Regions from separate parts of the Duganella zoogloeoides genome, predicted to be linked through region 1. Evidence: predicted binding sites of a transcription regulator. Region 1 holds the regulator's gene; the other holds the start of a gene.
What was found. The regulator HrcA, encoded in region 1, represses chaperone genes, less so after heat shock. The targets are predictions, from matches to a motif close to TTAGCACTCNNNNNNNNNGAGTGCTAA.

Region 1 (7,296 bases):
GTTTGCCGAAGCGCTGTCCAAGCTCAGCGCTGGCCAGGTCACGCCGATCATCAAGAGCGTGGGCGCGTTCCACATCCTGAAGGCCGTCGATCGCCGCAGCGTGGCCGAAGCGCAGGCCGCCGCCGTCGTCCAGCAAACCCATGCACGCCACATCCTGATCAAGGTCACGCCCACCATGAGCGCGGCCGACGCCAAGCGCAAGCTGGCCGAACTCAAGGAGCGCCTGGTCAACAAGGGCGCCACCTTTGAGGAACTGGCGCGCCTGTTCTCCAACGACAGCTCGGCGTCCAAGGGCGGCGACATCGGCTGGCTCTACCCGGGCGACCTGACGCCGGAATTCGAATCTGCCATGAACGGCCTGAAAATCGGCGAGATCAGCGACCCGGTGGAAACCAGTTTCGGTGTCCACCTGATCGAAGTGCTCGAGCGTAAGTCGGACGACGCTTCCAAGGAACGCGAACGCAATATGGCCCGCCAGGCCCTGCGCGACCAGAAGCTGGAAGAAGCGACCGAAAGCTGGCAGCGCGAAGTGCGCGACCGCGCCTTCGTCGAGTTCCGCAACGAAGACGGCACCGTCGCCACCCCGCCGAAGTAAACTACTGACCTGGAGCATCCGTGAGCGCACATGCGAACACCGCGCATACTGCGCACACCGGCCTGCCGTCCACTACCCAGCCACGGCGCAGCCGTCCGGCGATTGCCGTGACGGTGGGCGAACCCGCCGGCATCGGTCCCGAAATCTCGCTGCGCGCCGCCTGGGCGCGCCGGCACGAAGTCAATTGCGTGCTGCTGGGCGATGCCGCTTTCCTGTCCATGACGGCCGCCGCCATCGATCCCGCCATCCGCGTCTCGGCGCTGTCCCTGATGGCGGTGCGTAATGGCGGCCTGCCGCATTTCGGTCCCGAGCGTATCAGCGTGATCGATGTGCCGCTCGGCGCCCACGTAGTGCCGGGCACGCTGGACAAGGACAATGGGCGCGCCGTGCTGGCCACGCTCGACGCCGCCATCGAAGGCGTCCAGGCCGGCTGGTTCGAAGCCGTCGTGACCGCGCCACTGCAAAAAAGCACCATCAACGATGCCGGCGTGGCGTTTTCAGGCCATACCGAATATTTTGCCGAGCACACCGGGACCGACCAGGTGGTGATGATGCTGGCCGGACCGATGCCGGCCGCGTTCAACGCCGCCGATGAACCGGCCCGGCAGTTCCGGGTAGCGCTGGCCACCACCCACCTGGCCTTGAAAGATGTGCCGGCCGCAGTGAGCCAGGAAGGTCTTGCCCGCATCCTCGACATCATCGACCATGATTTAAAGACCAAGTTCGGCATCGCCGCGCCGCGCATCCTGGTGTGCGGCCTGAACCCGCACGCGGGCGAGGGCGGCTACCTGGGCCGCGAGGAAATCGACACCATCACCCCGGCGCTGGACGCGGCGCGCGCGCGCGGCATCGACGCCCTCGGTCCGTACCCGGCCGATACCCTGTTCCAGCCCAAATACCTGCGCGGTGCCGACTGCGTGCTGGCCATGTACCACGACCAGGGCCTGCCGGTGCTCAAGTTCGCCACCTTTGGCCACGGCATCAACATCACCCTGGGCCTGCCGCTGATCCGCACCTCGGTCGATCACGGCACCGCGCTCGACCTGGCCGCACGCGGCCTCGGCCACGCCGACTGCGGCAGCATGGACGCGGCCATTACGGCCGCACTCGGCATGGCCGACGCGGTCCGCAATGCCCGCCCCCACACTTCGACTTAAAGATAGAAAAATATGAAACACGTAGCCCGCAAACGCTTTGGCCAGAATTTCCTGCACGATAAATATGTACTGGAAGACATCACCTCGGCGATCGGTCCCGCACCGGACGATACAATGGTCGAGATCGGCCCCGGCCTGGCCGCCATGACCCGTGGACTGCTGCGCACGCTCAAGCACATGCACGTGGTGGAGCTGGACCGCGACCTGGTCGCCCGCCTGGAGAAGGATTTTCCGCGCGAACAACTGACGATCCACGCTGGCGACGCGCTGAAATTCGATTTCGGCGCAATCCCGGTGCCGGCCGGCAAAAAACTGCGCATCGTCGGCAACTTGCCGTACAACATTTCCAGCCCCTTGCTGTTCCACCTGGCGACGTTTGCCAGCCAGGTCGAGGACCAGCACTTCATGCTGCAAAAAGAGGTGGTGGAGCGCATGGTGGCCGAACCGGGCAGCAAGACCTTCGGCCGCCTGTCGGTGATGCTGCAATGGCGCTACGACATGAAGCTGCTGTTCGTGGTGCCGCCGGAAGCGTTCGACCCACCGCCGAAAGTGGAATCGGCCATCGTGCGCATGGTGCCGGTCGCTAACCAGCTGCCGTGCGACGGCGAGACCCTGGAAGCGGTCGTGCAAAAAGCGTTTTCGCAACGCCGCAAGGTGATCCGCAACTGCCTGGCCGGCATGTTCACGGAAGAACAGATCGTCGCCGCCGGCATCGATCCTACCCACCGCCCGGAAGTGGTGGGCCTGGCGCAGTACGTGGCGCTGGCGAATATCCTCAAGCCAGTCTAGACAGGCAAAAAAAAGCCCGCTCAGGGAGCGGGCTAAATCCAATTCCTTTGCAAGAAGTGGAGGAGACAAGTGCAGTATGCTGCGTCGCGGCATATCACGCCACTTTATTTTTCACATATCCAACATCATCAATGTGAATGTCGCCTCTCCACTGCCGACCAGTTCAGGTCGAAGGTACGCAAGTGAGGGTCAGGTTGGTCACCGAATTGGGGGCGCGTATCACGCCGTTCGGGTTCGTCAGGGAACAGGTCAGTTTATTCGGCTGCTTCAGGATGCTGATACTGTAAACTTCGCCGTTGGTCAGGCTTGCTGCGGTGAACGTGCCGCTGGTGGCAGTAGCACTGCTGAGCTCGACCTGGCTGCCGCTGCCGTTGATCAGAGTCACTTTGTTCGCGACGTCAGTTTCTGCAGTTGCGCCCGGCAGCAGTTCCTTTGCCACCGACACCAGGCCCGAATACGTGCCACCCACGGTATAGGAGTTAGGCGTGCAGCTGACCGCAGCGCCGATGCTGACCGTGTAGCCGGCCGAACCCGTGCCACCGGACACGCCACAGGTGAAGTAATCCGGATTTCGGGTAATCGTGATGTCGTACTCGGTGCCGTAGTCGATCTGCTGGGGGAAAGCAAACGACGAGGCGCCCTTGGGCACATCGATCGTATTGCCACCATTGCTAAGTTGCAAGCCATCCACGGTCAGGCCCGACACCGAACCTTGCACCGTGTATTGGGCTTTGCCGCCGCATGCCGACAGCAGACTGGCCAGGGTCAGCGCGACCAGCGCGCCTGCGTACGAAAATTTCATGTATTTCTCCGGAGTTTATCGAGGACGTGTTGAGCGTATTGATCAGGTGGCTGGAACGTCAGCGCAGGTGAGGGTGACGGCCGGGCTGGTGGTGGCGCCAACGATCAAGTCCTGGTTGCCAATCGTGCCCACGGCGTTGCCGGTAACGGTACAGCGCTGCGTCTTGGGTTGCTCGAGTATATTGATGCCATAGGCCGAACCATCGCCGATCGTGTGCGGGAACACGAACGAGGCCGCGCCTGCGGGGACGCTCACGGTATCGGCGCCATTGGCCATGACCAGGCCGTCCGATTTGAGGTTCACTACCGCGCCGCCAAGCTTGCGCGGATCGTTGGTGCAGACAACCTGCACGTTATAGGCGTTATAGACATTGGCCTTGCCCGAGCCACCGCTGACCGCGCAGGTGGCGCCGACCGGTCCGGGCGACTTGACGGTGACGTTGAAGTTGTCATCGACCGACACCGGTTTGGTGAAAACAAAAGTGCTCTGTCCGGCGGCGATCTCGAGGGTGTCACCGTTGCCTTCGTTGACCAGCACCAGCCCGGCCTTGGTCAATCCGGTAATGTTGCCAGCAATTTGCAGGCTGCCGTCGCTGCCGCCGCAGGCGCTCAGGATGGCGCCGCACAGCAGGGCCACGCTTGAGCGCAGAGTCATATTTTTCATCAGAACTTTCTCCAAAACGAATAGGGGCCGGCAGCATGCACAGGGCTAGCGCGGGTGCAGCATCTTACACGGGTTTGAGCGGTATTTTAGTGCATTTGGTAACAGCGGTCGCCGCCACGGATGTAACAGCGTGTTAGTGCCGCATGCGGCGCCAGAGGCAGGCCGGCCGCGATCGGTGCGACAATGGTGGCTTCTGCCGACTCATAACGATGCCACCATGACCACTCGTACCCCGCAAGCCTTGCTGTTCGACCTCGACGACACCCTGTGGCCGATCGGCCCCGTGATCGCGGCGGCCGAACTGGGCTGGCACGCCTGGCTGGCCGAACGCGCGCCGCTGGTGACCGACAAGTATACAGTGGAGCAATTGCGCGCGCTGCGCATGGCGCTGCTCGAGCGCCAGCCGGAGATGGTGGCCGACCTGTACCAGTTGCGCCGCGCCGCACTGGAAGCCGTGTTTCTCGAAACCGGCGCCGATGTTGCCCATATCGACGGCGCCATGGCCCATTTCCACACCCTGCGCAACGCCGTCACCGTGTTCGACGACGTGCTGCCCGCACTGGAAGAGCTGCGCACCATGTTGCGCCTCGGCGTGATCACCAACGGCAACGCCGACCTTGAAGTCATCGGTCTGCACCACCACTTTGAAGTGGCGCTGGCCTCGCACAGTTTCGGCCGCGCCAAGCCCGCGCCGGAAATTTTCCTGGCCGCCTGTACGGCGATGGGCGTGGCGCCCGAGCACGCCATCTACGTGGGCGACGACTTGCGGCTCGACGTGCAGGGCGCGCAGGCGGTCGGCATGCGCGCGGTGTGGATCAACCGCAGCGGCAGCACCGCCCATCTCGACGCCGGCATCGTGCCTGACGCCATCTGCGCCAGTTTCGACGAACTGCTGGTGTGGGTGAAGGACCAGATGCGGCATAATAAGCAGGACCAACCCCAGGGACACTGAAGATAATCACCATGCAACTCGACACACGCGCCCAAACCCTGCTCAAAGCCCTGGTAGAACGCTATATTGCGGACGGCCAGCCGGTGGGCTCGCGCGCCTTGTCCAAGATCTCCGGTCTCGACCTGTCGCCGGCCACCATCCGCAACATCATGGCCGACCTGGAAGACCTCGGCTACGTGGCCAGTCCGCACACGTCGGCCGGGCGCGTGCCCACGCCGCGCGGCTACCGGATTTTTGTCGATACCCTGCTCACGGTGCAGCCGTTCGACGAGCAGTCGGTGGAGTCGCGCATGCGCCTGCAGGCGCCGCAGCCGCAAAAAATGATTTCCAATGCCGCGCAGATGCTGTCGTCGCTGTCGCAGTTTGCCGGCGTGGTACTGAGCCCGCGCCGCGAATCGGTGTTCCAGCAGATCGAATTCCTGCGCCTGGGCGAAAAACGCATTTTGCTGGTCATTGTCGGCCCTACCGGCGACGTCCAGAACCGCATGCTGCTCACCGATGTCGATTACAGCCCGTCGCAGCTGGTGCAGTCGGCCAATTACATCAACCAGAACTACGGTGGCCTGTCGCTCGACGACGTGCACCGCCGCCTGGCAGGCGAAGTGCGCCAGTTGCGCGACGATATGAGCAGGTTGATGCAGGTGGCGGTAGAGGCGGGCAGCGAGGCGATGGCCGACGACAAGGACGACATGGTGATCTCGGGCGAGCGCAACCTGCTGTCGGTCAGCGACTTGTCGAGCAATATGTCGTCGCTGCGGCAAATGTTCGACATGTTCGAGCAAAAGACCGGCTTGCTGCAACTGCTCGACATGTCGAGCAAGGCCAGTGGCGTGCAGATCTATATCGGCGGCGAATCGAGCCTGGTGCCGATGGACGAGATGAGCGTGGTGACGGCGCCGTACACGGCCAACGGCAAGATCGTCGGCACGCTGGGAGTGATCGGCCCCACCCGCATGGCGTACGAGCGGGTGATACCGATTGTGGATATTACGGCCAAGCTGCTATCGAACGCGCTCAGCCATAATTGATCAGGCAGGTTTGTGGGGGCAGGCGACCTTGGTGCAGTTGCCGTAGATGGCCAGGGCGTGCTCTGCAATGCTGAAACCGCGCTCCTTGGCAATCGCGTTCTGGCGCTCTTCGATGGCTTCGTCGTAAAACTCTTCCACGCGGCCGCAGTCGAGGCACACCAGGTGGTCGTGGTGCGAACCGGCGTTCAGCTCGAAGATCGCCTTGCCGGTTTCGAAATGATTGCGGTTGAGCAAGCCGGCTTGCTCGAACTGGGTCAGCACGCGGTAGACGGTGGCCAGGCCCACGTCCATATTGTCGGCCAGCAGGATTTTATAAACATCCTCGGCGGTCAGGTGGCGGACGTCGCTGGTCTGGAAGATGTCCAGGATTTTAAGGCGAGGCAGCGTGGCTTTCAGGCCGCTGGCCTTCAGATCGGTTGGATTATTTCCCATGGTGGACACTCTTATTCTGGTTGGCGATTAGCTAGCCCACAGTTTAACGCACTCCGCGCCGCGCCGCACACAATCTACCGCCGTCTTGCACCGTTGGCGGTTTTTTGGCATTTGCAAACTTTTACACTTGCGCCTTGCAAAACAAGGACATATCAGGGATTGTGCTTTATGATATGGCGTTTTTTGGCATTCCGCTTGACCAGATTGAGGACATTTATGCGCGTCACCCAGGCTTTATCGCAGTCGTTGTTGCACGGTTCTACTTCCAAGGTGGTCGCATGTGTAGTGCTGGCCGCAGCGCTGGGTGGCTGCGCTTCCAAAACCACGCTGGGCGAGAGATCGAACCAGGTCAAGGACGCCGAGCCGACGCTGGACGCCAGCAAGGGCGCACAGACCACCACCATCACCAAGCTGCAACGCTTCATGTGGTTCTTCTCGCCGTACCGTCCCGACATCCAGCAAGGTAACTTCGTCTCGGAAGAAATGCTGAACCAGCTCAAGGTGGGCATGACGCGCGACCAGGTCCGCTTCATCTTCGGCACCGCGCTGCTGGCCGACCCGTTCCACGCCAACCGCTGGGACTACGCGTTTCGCATGGCCAAGGGCAGCGGCGAAATCACCACCAGCCGCGTGATCGTGTTCTTCGACAAGGACGGCAAGGTCGAGCGCTGGGAAGGTGGCAACCTGCCGACCGAAAAGGAATACATTGCCCGCATCGCCGGTCCGGCGCCGAAGATCAAGAAGAACCAGGACGCGCCCGAAAACAAGCCGGCCCCGTCCACCGCGCCACTGCCAGCGGGCAGCGACAAGGCCAATGCTGCGCCGGTTGGCGTGGGCGTGAGTACTGAAACGAAATAAGCAAGGAAACAGCATGACCG
Region 2 (7,296 bases), 840 kb from region 1:
CCACGCCGCGCGACAGGCGTTCGAACAGTTGCACGCCGAGGGCGTGTTCAAGCTCGCCCAGCAACTTGGACGCACCGGGTTGAGTCAGATTGGCGGCTTGCGCCGCGTGCGCGATGGAACCGTGACGGCCGAGTTCCACCAGCAATACCAGGTGGCGGGTCTTCAGGTGGGAGCGGACAAAGCGGTCGGAGCGGGAATCGGTCATATTGGCGATTATTATACCGCCCGAAAGGTAGAGCACGCGCGACTAGCGTGGCGAAGCCGCATTCTGCGGGCGCGCGCACCCGCCCGTTTCCTCCTCGTCCCGCGCTTGCTAGCCGACGGCCTGTACTGCGGGCGCCATGTCGTCGAACAGCGTGTCGGCGATGCCAGCGGTGGCGCTATCGAGCAAGCCGGACGGCAAACCGTACAAGGCGCCGTCGTGACCCAACAACAGCAAGTGCGCCAGGCCTTCGCCCCCAAAGGCCAGCGCGACCGGTGCAGCGCCTTCGAGCGCAATACGGCAGAGCACGGCGCCGCCGGCGTCGTACCGCACCAGTTCGGCGCCCTGGATGCTCCACAGGCAGTCGGCGCTGTCGATCACGGCCGCGCCCACGGCCACATCCGACTCGGCAAACGTGGTGGCATTGCCAACCCTGGCACGGTCGGCATCATACGTACAGTGCAGGATGCGGTTGCCGTCGGCGAACAACATGCGGGCGCCGTCGGCGCTGAAGGCGATGCCGGTCGCGCGCACCACCACTGGCAGCGCCAGCCGGCGCAGGCCGTGACGTTGCGAGTACTGGTAAAAGCTGCCGATCGGGCGCTGATCGCTGGCGGTATTGGCGGTGCCGAACACAAAATTGCCGGCGCGGTCGGTGCAGCCGTCGCTGATCGCCGTGCGCGGCTCGGCCGCGTCCACCGTCAACAACACTTGCGACTGTAGCGTCCTGGCGACACTGCCGGCCGCCGGCAACTCGACCATACCCAGCCGCTTGCCCTGCCCCAGCAGCAGGCGCCCGGAGGCGCAGGCGGCCAGCGCGCAGGCGCTTTCGGACAAGCGCAAGCTGCCCGCCGTTGCGGCCGTAGCGGTCATGGCAGGCGGTGTGGACCGGGTAGCAGCGCCAGCAGACGGCCAGTTGTACAACAGGCCGGTCAGCGGATCGGACCAGCGCCAGCAGTTGCCGGCTGCGTCCCAGCGCAGGACACCGCCGGTGCGGCCGCCGCGCTGCAGCAGGATGGCGTCCGCAGCGACGGCGGCGATGGCAGGCGTGGAGATGTCTATCATGACGCTGAGTGTAAGCGCGGCCGGCGTCCGACAGATATAAAAAAATCACTATCAGCTATCTTGATATCAGATAGCTGACTTGTTTATTTCTGGTATTCGATAATGATATGGTTTGTGGCGAATTAATCATATTTCCATAGCGGGGCGCCGTTTTAGACTGTGTGCTGTTCATTGAACTTACTCTCATTCCTCACCCCTATGAAAATCACCAAACTGACGACCTACCGTGTTCCACCGCGCTGGATGCTGCTGAAAATCGAAACCGATGAAGGCGTAGTCGGCTGGGGCGAACCGGTCATCGAAGGCCGCGCCCGCACCGTGGAAACGGCCGTCCAGGAAATGGAGCCGTATTTGATCGGCCAGGACCCGTCGCGCATCAACGACCTGTGGCAAACCATGTACCGCGCCGGCTTCTACCGTGGCGGCGCCATCCTGATGAGCGCGATCGCCGGTATCGACCAGGCGCTGTGGGACATCAAGGGCAAGGTCCTGGGCCAGCCCGTGTACGAACTGCTGGGCGGCCTGGTGCGCGACCGCATGAAGATGTACAGCTGGGTGGGCGGCGACCGTCCTGCCGACATCATCGAACAGATCGCCAAACTGAAAGAAGGCGGCTTCGACACCTTCAAGATGAACGGCACCGAAGAACTGGGCCTGCTCGATACGTCGGCAGCGGTCGATGAAGCGGTCAAGCGCGTGGCGGAAATCCGCGAAGCGTTCGGCAACACCATCGAATTCGGCCTGGACTTCCACGGCCGCGTGGCCGCGCCGATGGCCAAGACCCTGCTGCGCGAACTGGAGCAGTTCCGTCCGCTGTTCGTGGAAGAGCCGGTCCTGGCCGAGCAAGCCGAATACTACCCGCGCCTGGCCGAGATGACCTCGATCCCGCTGGCAGCCGGCGAGCGCATGTATTCGCGCTTCGAGTTCAAGAACGTGTTCGCGGCCGGCGGCCTGTCGATCGTGCAGCCAGATTTGTCGCACGCCGGCGGCATCACCGAGTGCCTGAAAATCGCCTCGATGGCCGAAGCCTACGACATCACGCTGGCGCCGCACTGCCCGCTCGGTCCGGTTGCCCTGGCTTCGTGCCTGGCGGTGGACTTCGTGTCGTACAACGCCGTGCTGCAAGAGCAAAGCATGGGCATCCACTACAACAAGGGCGGCGAGCTGCTCGACTACGTGATCAACAAGGAAGACTTCAAGATCGTCGACGGCTATTGCGCGCCGCTGCGCAAGCCTGGCCTGGGCGTGGAAGTGGACGAAGAACGCGTGATCGCCGCCAGCAAGAACGCCGGCGACTGGCGCAACCCGGTCTGGCGCCACAAGGATGGCAGCGTCGCCGAGTGGTGATGCAATCGTGGTAACCGAAGCCGGCGTGATTGCCGGCTTTTTTTATACGCCCCGCTACTGCGCCCACCCGGTATCATGACGGCATGGATTTCATCAAACTTGCCGCCCTCTTCTTCATCACCGCCATCGCCGAAATCGTCGGCTGCTACCTGCCCTGGCTGGTCCTGCGGCAGGACAAGTCGCCATGGCTGCTGTTGCCGGCGGCCCTGTCGCTGGCCCTGTTTGCCTGGCTGCTGACCTTGCATCCCACCGGCGCGGCGCGCACCTACGCCGCTTACGGCGGCGCCTACATCGCCGTCGCACTGCTGTGGCTGCGCCTGGTGGACGGCGTGGCGCTGACCCGGTACGACATGGCCGGCGCCGGCCTGGCCCTGGCGGGCATGGCCGTGATCGCCTTGCAGCCGTCGTCATAGTCTCGGCAACGCCGAGACTTTTCTCGATATCGCCGAATTCTGTTGCCACTCAGACATCACATCGCTGCTTTTTTGCGCTTTCACAAATCTTGTGCCTTGAAATACAGGGATGTCGTCCCTATAATTGGCACTCGTTACGAGAGAGTGCTAACAAAGTCTCTTGTCCAACTTTGCGCTGTGGCGATCCCTGCAATGTGATTGAAACAGCAACCAACTGTACCATTGTTAATTAAGGAGTTTTGTATGAACCTTCGCCCTTTGAACGATCGCGTTATCGTCAAACGTCTCGACCAGGAAACCAAGACTGCATCCGGCCTGATCATCCCTGATGCGGCTGCTGAAAAACCGGATCAAGGCGAAGTCCTCGCCGTTGGCAATGGCAAGATCCTGGAAGACGGCAAAGTCCGTCCTCTGGATGTCAAAGTAGGCGACCGCGTCCTGTTCGGCAAATACGCCGGCCAGACCGTCAAGATCGACGGCCAGGAACTGATGGTCATGCGCGAAGAAGACATCATGGCGATCGTCACCAAGTAATTGCATTCATTGCAATCACTGGTCCACGATTTCCAACTTAACACCTCACAGGAGTAATAAACATGGCAGCTAAAGAAGTTATCTTCGGCGACGCAGCGCGCGCCAAAATGGTAGAAGGCGTCAACATTCTGGCCAACGCCGTCAAAGTCACCCTGGGCCCGAAAGGCCGCAACGTGGTCCTGGAGCGCTCGTTCGGTGCCCCAACCGTCACCAAGGACGGCGTATCGGTCGCCAAAGAAGTCGAACTGAAAGACAAGCTGCAGAACATGGGCGCGCAAATGGTCAAGGAAGTTGCTTCCCGCACCAGCGACAACGCCGGCGACGGCACCACCACCGCCACCGTGCTGGCCCAGGCAATCGTGCGCGAAGGCATGAAGTTCGTTGCCGCCGGCATGAACCCGATGGATCTGAAGCGCGGTATCGACAAGGCCGTTGCAGCGACCGTCGAAGAACTGAAAAAAATCGCCAAGCCTACCACCACCACCAAGGAAATCGCCCAGGTTGGCGCGATCTCGGCCAACTCGGATTCGTCGATCGGCGAACGCATCGCTGAAGCGATGGAAAAAGTCGGCAAGGAAGGCGTGATCACCGTGGAAGACGGCAAGTCGCTGAACGACGAGCTCGACATCGTTGAAGGTATGCAGTTCGACCGCGGCTACCTGTCGCCATACTTCATCAACAACCAGGAAAAGCAGGTTGCTGCCCTGGAAAGCCCGTTCGTGCTGCTGTGCGACAAGAAAATCTCGAACATCCGTGACCTGCTGCCCGTACTGGAACAAGTTGCCAAAGCCGGCCGTCCACTGCTGATCATCGCCGAAGACATCGAAGGCGAAGCGCTGGCCACCCTGGTGGTGAACAACATCCGCGGCATCCTGAAAACCGTTGCCGTGAAAGCCCCAGGCTTCGGCGACCGTCGTAAAGCCATGCTGGAAGACATCGCCATCCTGACCGGCGGCCAGGTTGTTGCTGAAGAAGTCGGCCTGACCCTGGAAAAGATCACCCTGGAAGAGCTGGGCCAGGCCAAGCGTATCGAAGTCGGCAAGGAAAACACCATCGTCATCGACGGTGCCGGTCAAGCCGCTGCAATCGAAGGCCGCGTCAAGCAAATCCGCGTGCAGATCGAAGAAGCGACCTCGGACTACGACCGTGAAAAGCTGCAAGAGCGCGTGGCCAAGCTGGCCGGCGGTGTTGCCGTGATCAAGGTTGGCGCTGCCACCGAAGTCGAAATGAAAGAAAAGAAAGCCCGCGTTGAAGATGCACTGCACGCTACCCGCGCTGCCGTGGAAGAAGGCATTGTGGCTGGCGGCGGCGTTGCCCTGCTGCGCGCCCGCGCTCAAGTTGCTGGCCTGAAGGGCGACAATCCTGACCAGGACGCAGGTATCAAGATCGTGCTGCGCGCGATGGAAGAGCCGCTGCGCATGATCGTGCAAAACGCCGGCGAAGAAGCGTCGGTCGTCGTGGCAGCGGTTCTGGCCGGCACCGGCAACTACGGCTACAACGCCGCCAACGGCACCTACGGCGACATGGTCGAAATGGGTGTTCTGGATCCAGCAAAAGTTACCCGTTCGGCACTGCAAAACGCAGCCTCGATCGCCGGCCTGATGCTGACCACCGACTGCATGATCGCTGAATCGGCTGACGACAAAGCAGCTGGCGGCATGGGTGGCATGGGTGGCATGGGCGGTATGGGTGGTATGGACGGCATGATGTAATGTGCCGGCCGGTCAGGCTCTGTGGAGCCTGGCTTGCCAACAAAAAAGCCCGCGCAAGCTTTTGGCCTGCGCGGGCTTTTTCACGTTTGCAATCAAGCGTCGTGGAACTGGTCCTCGATTTCCTCGCGACGCGGCGCATCGGCGATATGCACGATCAGGGTGTCGTGCAGCTCGTGCGCGGGGTGGCTGGCGCGGTGCTGGGCGAACCAGAAGACTTCGGAGAGGTCGTCGTCCTCGTGCGACGTGGTGATCACCAGGTCGGCTTCGTCCACGTCTTCGTAGTTGGTTGCTTCCAGGTGGGCGTCGTCGATCGACTCTTGCCACTGCTCGGCGTCCTTGCCCCACACCATGGCGTATTTGCAGCCTGACTCGACCAGCCAGCGGCTGATGTCCCAGCGTACCGTTTCCAGCACGTCCACATCGACCACCAGCACAGCCTTGAAGTGATCGAGCGCTTCGAGTACCGGCAATTCGTCTGCCGGTGCCAGGTGCAGGTAGCGGGGAGGATTTTTTTTCATCATGCGTCTCGGAGGTTCAAACGACGCATTCTCCCCTGATTCCCGCCAACCTGCAATTACGCTCAGAAGGGATCGAGCGCGATGGTAAACTTGCCGCTGCCGTCCAGTGCCCCAAACGTATAGCCCTGCCAGCTCGGGTATGCCTGTGGCTCCCAATAGAACACGCCCAGGCCGTTGGAGCCCAGCGCCTTGGTCTTGGTCAGCAGGTCGGCCACCATGGCCTTGGACGTTGCAGCTTGCGTCCAGTCCATGCCCACCTCGGTCACCATCACCGGCTTGGCGTAGCGCGCCACCATGTCCTTCATGTTGATCGAGATGCGGTTGTTGTAGTTGGTCCAGTCCGCTGGCGGTGGATAATGCGACATGCCGATCACGTCCCACTTGGCGCCCGCGCCTTTGACGCCATCGAAGAACCAGCGGAACACCGCGTTGTCGTAGCCGTTGGCCAGGTGCAGGATCACCTTGGCGTTCGGGTACACGGCCTTGGTGGCGTTGTAGCCGCTGTTGATCAGGCCGGCCAGGTTGGCGAAGCTGGTGGTCTTCCCTTCCGGCCACAACATGCCGCTGTTGATCTCGTTACCGACCTGCACCCACTCGACGTTGATGCCGTTCGATTTCAGGTAGTTGAGTGTGCCCTGGGTGTGGCTGTACACGTCGTTGTTCAGCTGCGCCAGGGTATGGTTGGCCCACGCGGACGGCTTGGTTTGCTGGCCGGGGTCGGCCCAGCTGTCGCTGTAGTGGAAGTCGATCATGATGCGCTGACCTTGCGCTGCGGCGCGCTTGGCCTTGTACAGCACATCGGCGCCGTCGTTCCAGCCGGGCTTGACCCACACGCGCAGGCGGATGGCGTTGATATTCAGATTTTTCAGCAGCACGAACGGGTCGGTCTTGACGCCGCTGCTGTTGTAGAACGCATAGCCGGCGGATTCCTGCTGGCTGACCCAGCCCACGTCGGCGCCGTTGGCGAAACTTTGTGCCGAGGCCGTCGAGGCGGCCAAGGTCAGCGCCATGCCGCAGAACGCGGCAAGCATTTTCTTGAAATTCATGTGATCTCCAGTGTCTTTTTTGTTTTGGATGAAACGGAACTGCCAACCACCAGTGCGCACCTCCCCCTGCCGCCTTGCGCGGCACAACAAACGAGTCATGGAAGAACGCGCCGCCGCAGCGGCGGCGCGTCAGATAACCTTAGCCGAAGCGTGCCGCCGGAATGCCGGCAACATCCACGCGCACCGCGAACAGGCCGCCCGTGAGCGGGAATTCTTTCAGTTGCTCGGGCGTGTTGTCTTCACTGGCGGTGGTGATGAACAGCGTTTTGAAGTCCGGGCCGCCGAACGTGCACGACGCGGGATTGCGGACGGGCACGCGGATCGTCTCGAGCAGGTCGCCGTCGGGCGAATAGCGGCATACACGGCCGCCGCCCCACTGCGCTACCCACACGCAGCCTTCGCTGTCGACCGTCATGCCGTCGGGCGAACCTTCGCCTTCGGCGAACTGGCGCCACACGC

Region 2: the regulator HrcA is predicted to act here: its motif matches at 3,152-3,178, upstream of groES (co-chaperone GroES).

The regions. Positions count from the first base shown of each region.
Region 1 covers NZ_CP140152.1:131,764-139,059, forward strand. Annotated here, with positions in the region: gene SR858_RS00585 (peptidylprolyl isomerase) at 1-595, shown strand, start outside; gene pdxA (4-hydroxythreonine-4-phosphate dehydrogenase PdxA) at 658-1,752, shown strand; gene rsmA (16S rRNA (adenine(1518)-N(6)/adenine(1519)-N(6))-dimethyltransferase RsmA) at 1,765-2,541, shown strand; gene SR858_RS00600 (hypothetical protein) at 2,705-3,343, opposite strand; gene SR858_RS00605 (hypothetical protein) at 3,386-4,006, opposite strand; gene SR858_RS00610 (HAD family hydrolase) at 4,224-4,958, shown strand; gene hrcA (heat-inducible transcriptional repressor HrcA) at 4,970-5,986, shown strand; gene fur (ferric iron uptake transcriptional regulator) at 5,987-6,418, opposite strand; gene SR858_RS00625 (outer membrane protein assembly factor BamE) at 6,635-7,276, shown strand; gene dapB (4-hydroxy-tetrahydrodipicolinate reductase) at 7,290-7,296, shown strand, end outside.
Region 2 covers NZ_CP140152.1:973,874-981,169, reverse strand. Annotated here, with positions in the region: gene SR858_RS04270 (LysR substrate-binding domain-containing protein) at 1-205, opposite strand, end outside; gene SR858_RS04265 (SMP-30/gluconolactonase/LRE family protein) at 314-1,267, opposite strand; gene dgoD (galactonate dehydratase) at 1,466-2,614, shown strand; gene SR858_RS04255 (YnfA family protein) at 2,698-3,027, shown strand; gene groES (co-chaperone GroES) at 3,271-3,561, shown strand; gene groL (chaperonin GroEL) at 3,624-5,273, shown strand; gene SR858_RS04240 (DUF7684 family protein) at 5,366-5,794, opposite strand; gene SR858_RS04235 (glycoside hydrolase family 53 protein) at 5,854-6,837, opposite strand; gene SR858_RS04230 (SMP-30/gluconolactonase/LRE family protein) at 6,977-7,296, opposite strand, start outside.